DNA from 2 places in the Saccharopolyspora antibiotica genome. Region 2 is predicted to be linked to the other one. Evidence: riboswitches for the same ligand, from Rfam matches in the RefSeq annotation. Region 2 holds a riboswitch; the other holds the start of a gene.
What was found. Region 2 has a riboswitch for cobalamin ahead of metE (5-methyltetrahydropteroyltriglutamate--homocysteine S-methyltransferase). Riboswitches for the same ligand answer to the same signal wherever they lie in the genome.

Region 1 (3,651 bases), on a different contig from region 2:
GGGCCTCCTCGACGAGCGCGGCCGCTTCCGGGTCCGGAGCGATGTCGCGGGTGACGACCTCGTTGCGGGCGCGGCTGCCCTGCCGCACGACCTCGCCGCTGGCGCGGTCGACGCGCAGGTCCAGCACGGACAGCAGCCGCCCGTAGGACGCGCCCTGCAGGACGGGCCGAGGCGCGCCGGCGGGGTCGGGGACGGTGCAGGTGTACTGCTGGTGGCTGTGCGCGGTGAACAGCGCGTCGACCTTCGGCGTGACCGCCGCGGCGATGCGGTGCGCCGGGCCCCCGGGCGCGACGTCGCAGGAGTTCGGGCCCCCGCTCTCGGCCTCGTCGCCCTGGTGCAGCAGCACGACCTGGGCCTTGACGCCGATCCGGTCGAGGGCGTCGGCGGTGCGGTCGATGGCCTCGACCTCGTCGCCGAACTCCAGGCCGCGCACCGCTCCGGGGCTCACGGAGCTGGGCAGGTCGTGCAGCGTCGCGCCGATGACGCCGATCGGGACGCCGCCGGAGAGCTGCACGGTGAACGGCAGCAGCGCGGGGGCGCCGCCTTCGAAGGTCACGTTGGAGCCGAGGTACGGGAAGTCCGCGCCCGCGAAGGAATCGCGGAACTCGCAGCCGTCCTGCGGGTGGCAGCCACCGGTCGCCATCCGCCACAGCTCCTGGTAGCCCTCGTCGAACTCGTGGTTGCCGGCGACGTGCGCGCGGACGTCCTGGGAGTTGAGGAAGTCGATCGTGGGCTCGTCGTGGAACAGCGCGGAGTTCACCGGCGACGCGCCGACGCTGTCCCCCGCGGAGAACACCAGCGAGTTGGGCACCTCCGCGCGCAGCCGCTCCAGGTGCGCGGCGAGGTAGGCCGCGCCGCCCGCCTCGACGGTGCCGCCGTCGTCGAGCTCGATCTCGCCGGAGGAACCGGTCGGCGGTTCCAGGTTGCCGTGCAGGTCGTTGAACGTGATCAGTCGCACGTCGGCGGTGGCGGGTTCGGGCGGGGCCTGGGGTGCGGCGCCGGCGGTCGCCGCAGTGGCGGTGGCGGCGGTGGCCAGTGCGGTGGCGACGGCGGTGAGGCCGCGTCGCACGCGGGAGGCGCGCATGGCTCGGGATTCCTTCCGGGTGGCGATCTCGCGTCGCAGTCTGCCGAACCGGGCCGCCAGCCACCAGCGCTTCCCGATCACACCTCCGCGCGGCGTCCGCCGCGCCGACGATGATGGGGTTCCGATCAACCTCGAACCCAAGATGTAGTGTGGCGCCCGCTGATGGTTCGCCGGTCCGCCCGGCGTGACAACAGGGAACCCGGTGCGAGTCCGGGACTGCCCCGCAGCGGTGAACGGGAACGACCGCCGTCACCACCCCGCCGAGGGTGGTGCAGCACTGGACGTCCGGCGTCCGGGAAGCGACGGCCAGTAGGCCCGGTGCCGAGCGCACCGGTCGCCCGTGAGTCCGAAGACCTGCCATCGGTGCGCGCACGAGGGGTGCGCGCCGTCCGGGACCTCGCGGGAGGGTCGTGGGACGAGCGGTGCCGCGCGCACCGCGGTCCTGGCGCGTTCCGAGGAGTTCCGGGCAGCTGTCCGAGCTTGCGAGGAGAGAGCCAGTGACCGAGTCCACGACCCGGGCGTCCACAGCCACCGCGGTACCGGCAGGAGTGCGGGTGCTGCGGCGCGACGGCACCGTTTCCGGTTGGGACGAAACGAAGATCTCCGTGGCGCTGACCAAGGCGTTCCTGGCTGCCGAGGGGGAGTCGGCCGCCTCGTCGTCGAGGCTGCACCAGGTCGTCGCGGAGCTGACGGCGCAGGCCGCGGAGGGAGTGCTGCGGCACGCGGGCGCCGAGGGCCTCGTGCACATCGAGCAGATCCAGGACATGGTGGAGCTCGCGCTGATGCGCGGCGGGCACCACGGCGTCGCCCGCGCCTACGTGCTCTACCGGGAGGAGCACGCGCAGGCCCGCGAAGCCGGGGACGAGCGCCCCGCCGACGACCCGCCCCGCCTGGAGATGACCGGGCCGGACGGTGCCCGCGTCCCGCTGGACTGGGAGCGCGTGTCCACCGTCGTCGAGCAGGCCTGCTCCGGCCTGGAGGACGTGCGCGCCGACGCGGTGCTGCGGGAGGTGCGGCGCAACGTCTACGACGGCATCAGCGCCGCCGAGCTGGCCGAATCGCTGACGATGGCCGCGCGCACCTTCGTCGAGCACGAGCCGAACTACTCGCTGGTGACCTCGCGGCTGCTGCTGGACAAGCTGCGCCGGGAGGCGCTGAGCTTCGTCGCGGGCGAGCCGGCCGAGGCGGACCAGGTGCAGATGCGGGACCGCTACGCCGGTTACTTCGCCGACTACGTGCGCCGCGGCATCGAGCTGGAGCAGCTGGACCCGGAGCTGGGCGGCTTCGACCTCGAGCGGCTGGGCGCGGAGCTGGACGCCGACCGCGACACCGCCTTCGGCTTCCTCGGGCTGCAAACCCTCTACGACCGGTACCTGCTGCACGAGGACGGCATCCGGTTCGAGCTGCCGCAGGCGTTCTTCATGCGGGTCGCGATGGGCGTGGCCCTGCGCGAGGACGACCGCGAGGCGCGGGCGATCGAGTTCTACGACCTGATCTCCTCCTTCGACTTCATGTGCTCGACCCCGACGCTGTTCAACGCGGGCACCACCCGGCCGCAGCTGTCGTCCTGCTTCCTCACCACCGTCGAGGACGACCTGCACGGGATCTTCCACGGCATCAGCAACAACGCGCTGCTGTCGAAGTACGCGGGCGGGCTCGGCAACGACTGGACGCCGGTCCGCGGCACCGGCGCGCACATCAAGGGGACCAACGGGTCCTCGCAGGGCGTGGTGCCGTTCCTCAAGATCGCGAACGACACGGCGGTCGCGGTGAACCAGGGCGGCAAGCGCAAGGGCGCGGTGTGCGCGTACCTGGAGACCTGGCACGTGGACATCGAGGAGTTCCTCGACCTGCGCAAGAACACCGGCGACGACCGGCGGCGCACCCACGACATGAACACCGCGAACTGGGTGCCGGACGAGTTCCTGCGCCGCGTCGAGGCCGACGAGACGTGGACGCTGTTCTCCCCGGACGAGGTCCCGGACCTGCACGACCTCTACGGGACGGCGTTCGCCGAGCGCTACCGCGAGCACGAGGCGGCCGCCGAGCGCGGGGAGCTCAAGGTGTTCCGCCAGGTCCGCGCGGTGGACCTGTGGCGCCGGATGCTCACCATGCTGTTCGAGACCGGGCACCCGTGGATCACCTTCAAGGACCCGTGCAACCTGCGCTCCCCGCAGCAGCACGCGGGCGTGGTGCACTCCTCGAACCTGTGCACCGAGATCACGCTGAACACCGGCGGGGACGAGGTCGCGGTCTGCAACCTCGGCTCGATCAACCTCGCCCGGCACGTCACCGCCGAGGGCCTGGACGCCGAGCGGCTGCGCCGCACCACCCGCACCGCGGTGCGAATGCTGGACAACGTCATCGACGTGAACTTCTACACGATCCCCGAGGCGCGGACCTCCAACCTGCGGCACCGGCCGGTCGGGCTGGGGCTGATGGGCTTCTCGGACGCGCTGTTCGCGCAGCGGATCCCGATGTCCTCGCAGGCCGCGGTCGAGTTCGCGGACCTGAGCATGGAGCACATCAGCTTCCACGCGATCGCGGCGTCCGCGGAGCTGGCGGCC
Region 2 (3,651 bases):
CGCGAACACGAACCCAGAAACAACGACCACCACGAACCCTACACGCCACGGGCGCTCGCTGCCATCAGCCGACTCACCGACAGCACGGGGACCGCGACCGATGACGAGCCCCGCCGACGACGACCACCGCCACGTCCGCAGGTGACGGACGGGGAAGCGGCCTCGGGCGTCGAGCCGGCTCGCCCCGCGGCACGACGTGACCATCCGCGGCGCGGCGCTGGTGACGCGGAAGGCGGGGACGCCAGCCCCGGACAGCAGCGCACCGAGCCCGTCGAGACCAGCGGCCCACGAGAGCGCCTCGCCGCACGGCCCGGCAAGACGCCGGGACGGCGCCCGGAATCCTTCGCTCGCAACGCACCGCACGGGACGGAATCCTCGCGCATTCCCCTGGTGGCGCCCCCGGCAGGACTCGAACCTGCGACCTAAGGATTAGAAGTCCTTTGCTCTGTCCAGCTGAGCTACGAGGGCCCGCACATCACTCGCGTGAGCTGCAGCAAGCAGGGTAACCGGCGGCTCCGTCGACAGTGGTACCGGCGCGGTCGGCGTTGCAGACCCGGTATCGAACGGCAAGCCGATCGACAACTGCGCCGGCCGGGCTCCGGGGCCGCCGCGCCCCCTCGACGCGACGGACCCGGCCGCTCCCGGTCAGGAACAGGATTCGGGAACGACCCGCAGCACCGGGTCGTCCTGCCCGACCCCGGTGAACGAGTACTCGTCGACCGGGGTGGCCACGCCATCGCGCACGTCGAACGCGATCCGCGCGCCGTCGTAGGCGGGTTCGGTGGTGGGGCTCTCGTTCGACGCGGCGAGGGTGATCAGCACCCGTCCGTCCGATCCGGCCGGTGCGCACTCGTAGCCGAGCCGGGCGGCCACGCCACCACCTTCGTTGATCTTCAGCGGCTGACCGTCCTGCGTGGTCAGCTCGCGCGGTGCTCCATCGGCGCCGAGGTCCCAGACGCTGAACCACGCGGTGTTCGCGCCGATGGACTCCGCCACCAGCACTTCCTGCCTGCCGTCGTGGTTCACGTCGAGCACCCGCATCGGCTGGGTGCCCGCGTAGGCGTCGCCGGGCAGCGTCGCCTCGGTCACCTTTCCGTCCACTGTGAACTTCAGCAGCTGCTGCGAGCCGTCGCCGATCGCGGCCAGCTTCGCCGTGTCCGGGGTGCCGTTGCCGTCCAGATCGGCGGTGACCGTCTCGGTCGAATCGGCGACGGCGACGCCCGCCGGGACCAGGGCCATCGCGGCAGCGGCCAGCGCGCCGATGCCCACACCTGCGCGAATTCCGTTCTTCCCCACGGTGGATGTCCTCTCGAGTCGGCCTGGTGGCGGGGTGAGCGCTCCGCTCCCCCTCTTCTGCCCGGAAGACGCCTCAGCCCGAGCGGGGTTGCCCGGGCCCGCCAACTTCGCCGGACGAGACCGGTGCGCACCGGGGAGCTGAACGTCGAACCCTTGTCTTCCCGCCAGAAGCAAGTAGCCTCCGCAGTGCTGGTGGTTCGCACGGCTCCGCGGAAGCGGGTCGGTGCGAGGCAAGAGGGAACCCGGTGCGAATCCGGGACTGCCCCGCAGCGGTGAGCGGGAACGACCGCCGTCACCGGTCCACGACCGGTCACAGCACTGAGCGCACGCTCGGGAAGCGACGGCCACTAGGAACCCCGGTACTACCGGGAAGCGCCCGCGAGTCCGAAGACCTGCCACCGGTGCGCGCGTCCGAGGACGCGCGCTGGTGCGAGGTCTCGCGGGAAGACCTGGTCCACGAGCCGCCACCCGCGCGGCGACGTGCGCCCGGATCACGTCCGCTCGACCTCGCAGATCTGTCGTCCAGCTCGCGAGGAGAGAGCGTTGACCAGCACAATCGGATCCACCGTGCTCGGGTTCCCCAGGATCGGACCGAACCGGGAGCTCAAGCGCGCACTGGAGCGCTACTGGCAGTCCCGCATCGGCGAGGCGGAGCTGCGCGAAGTCGCCCGCACGCTGCGCGCCGACACGTGGCGGTCGCTGCGCGACGCCGGGCTGGACTCGGTTCCGGGAAACACCTTTTCCTACTACGACCAGGTCCTCGACACGGCGGTCACCTTCGGCGCGGTCCCGCACCGCTTCGCGGAACTGGGCCTGAACCCGCTCGACACCTACTTCGCGATGGCGCGCGGCGTGGAATCCGCGCCACCGCTGGAGATGACGAAGTGGTTCGACACGAACTACCACTACATCGTCCCGGAGATCGGGCCGGACACGACGTTCCGGCTCTCCGACCGCACCGCCGTCGACCAGTGCGCCGAGGCCGCCGAGCTCGGCGTCACGACCCGGCCGGTCCTCGTCGGACCGCTGACGTTCCTGCTGCTGTCCAAGCCGGTGGGCGGTGCGGCCGGATCGTTCCGCCCGCTGGACAAGGTCGACGAACTCGTCGACGCCTACGCCGAACTGCTCGGGGAGCTGCACCGGGCCGGGGTGGAGTGGGTGCAGCTGGACGAGCCCGCGTTCACCGCGGACCGCTCGCAGGCCGACCTCGACGCGCTGCGCGCCGCCTACCAGCGCCTCGGTGAGCTCGACGAGCGGCCGAAGATCCTCGTCGCCTCCTACTTCGGCGAGCTCGGCGACGCGCTGGGCGTGCTGGCCGCCGCGCCGATCGAGGCGCTGGGCGTGGACCTCGTCGCCGGGCGACGCACCGTGGACCAGTTGCCCGCGGTGCCGGGGCTGCGGGGCAAGACGCTGGTCGCGGGCCTGGTCGACGGCCGCAACATCTGGCGCACCGACCTGGACGAAGCGCTCACCACCGGCGCGACGCTGCTCGGCCTCGCCGGTGAAGTGGCGGTGAGCAGCTCCTGCTCGCTGCTGCACGTGCCCTACGACGTCGACGCCGAGACCGACCTAGACCCGAGGGTGCGGTCCTGGCTGGCGTTCGCCGCGCAGAAGGTGGACGAGGTCGTGATCCTCGACCGCGCCCTGCACCGGGGGAGGGACGCCGTCACCGAGCAGCTCGACGACGCGCGTCGCCGCATCACCGACCGGGCCGGGGCGGAACTGACCCGCAACGACCGGGTGCGGGCGCGGCTCGACTCGCTCCAACCCGAGCACGCCCGGCGCGGGGACTACGCCGACCGTCTCGCCGCGCAGCGGAAGTCGTTGCGGCTGCCGCCGCTGCCGACCACGACGATCGGCTCCTTCCCGCAGACCACCGACGTGCGCAAGGCTCGGGCCGCGGTGCGCTCCGGCAGCATCGACCGCGCGACCTACGAGCAGCGGATGCGCGACGAGATCGATCGCGTCATCCGGCTGCAGGAGGACCTGGGCCTGGACGTGCTCGTGCACGGCGAGCCGGAGCGCAACGACATGGTGCAGTACTTCGCCGAGCACCTGGAGGGCTTCGCGAGCACGCGGCACGGCTGGGTGCAGTCCTACGGCTCCCGGTGCGTGCGCCCGCCGATCCTGTACGGCGACGTGGCCCGGCCCGAGCCGATGACCGCGGCATGGGTGACGTACGCCCAGCAGCGCACCGAGAAGCCGGTGAAGGGGATGCTGACCGGCCCGGTCACCATCCTCGCCTGGTCCTTCGTGCGCGACGACCAGCCGCTGAGCACCACCGCGCGGCAGGTCGCGCTGGCGATCCGGGACGAGGTCGAGGACCTGGAGAACGCCGGGATCAGGGTGATCCAG

Region 1: linked by a shared signal. The riboswitch ahead of ACL03H_RS00370 (ribonucleoside-diphosphate reductase subunit alpha) and the one ahead of metE (5-methyltetrahydropteroyltriglutamate--homocysteine S-methyltransferase) in region 2 are both predicted to bind cobalamin.

The regions. Positions count from the first base shown of each region.
Region 1 is NZ_JBJZOI010000001.1:79,585-83,235, reverse strand. It holds gene ACL03H_RS00375 (bifunctional metallophosphatase/5'-nucleotidase) at 1-1,084, opposite strand, end outside; cobalamin riboswitch at 1,231-1,460, shown strand; gene ACL03H_RS00370 (ribonucleoside-diphosphate reductase subunit alpha) at 1,582-3,651, shown strand, end outside.
Region 2 is NZ_JBJZOI010000014.1:86,772-90,422, forward strand. It holds tRNA gene ACL03H_RS13655 (tRNA-Arg) at 392-468, opposite strand; gene ACL03H_RS13660 (FG-GAP repeat domain-containing protein) at 646-1,296, opposite strand; cobalamin riboswitch at 1,473-1,710, shown strand; gene metE (5-methyltetrahydropteroyltriglutamate--homocysteine S-methyltransferase) at 1,840-3,651, shown strand, end outside.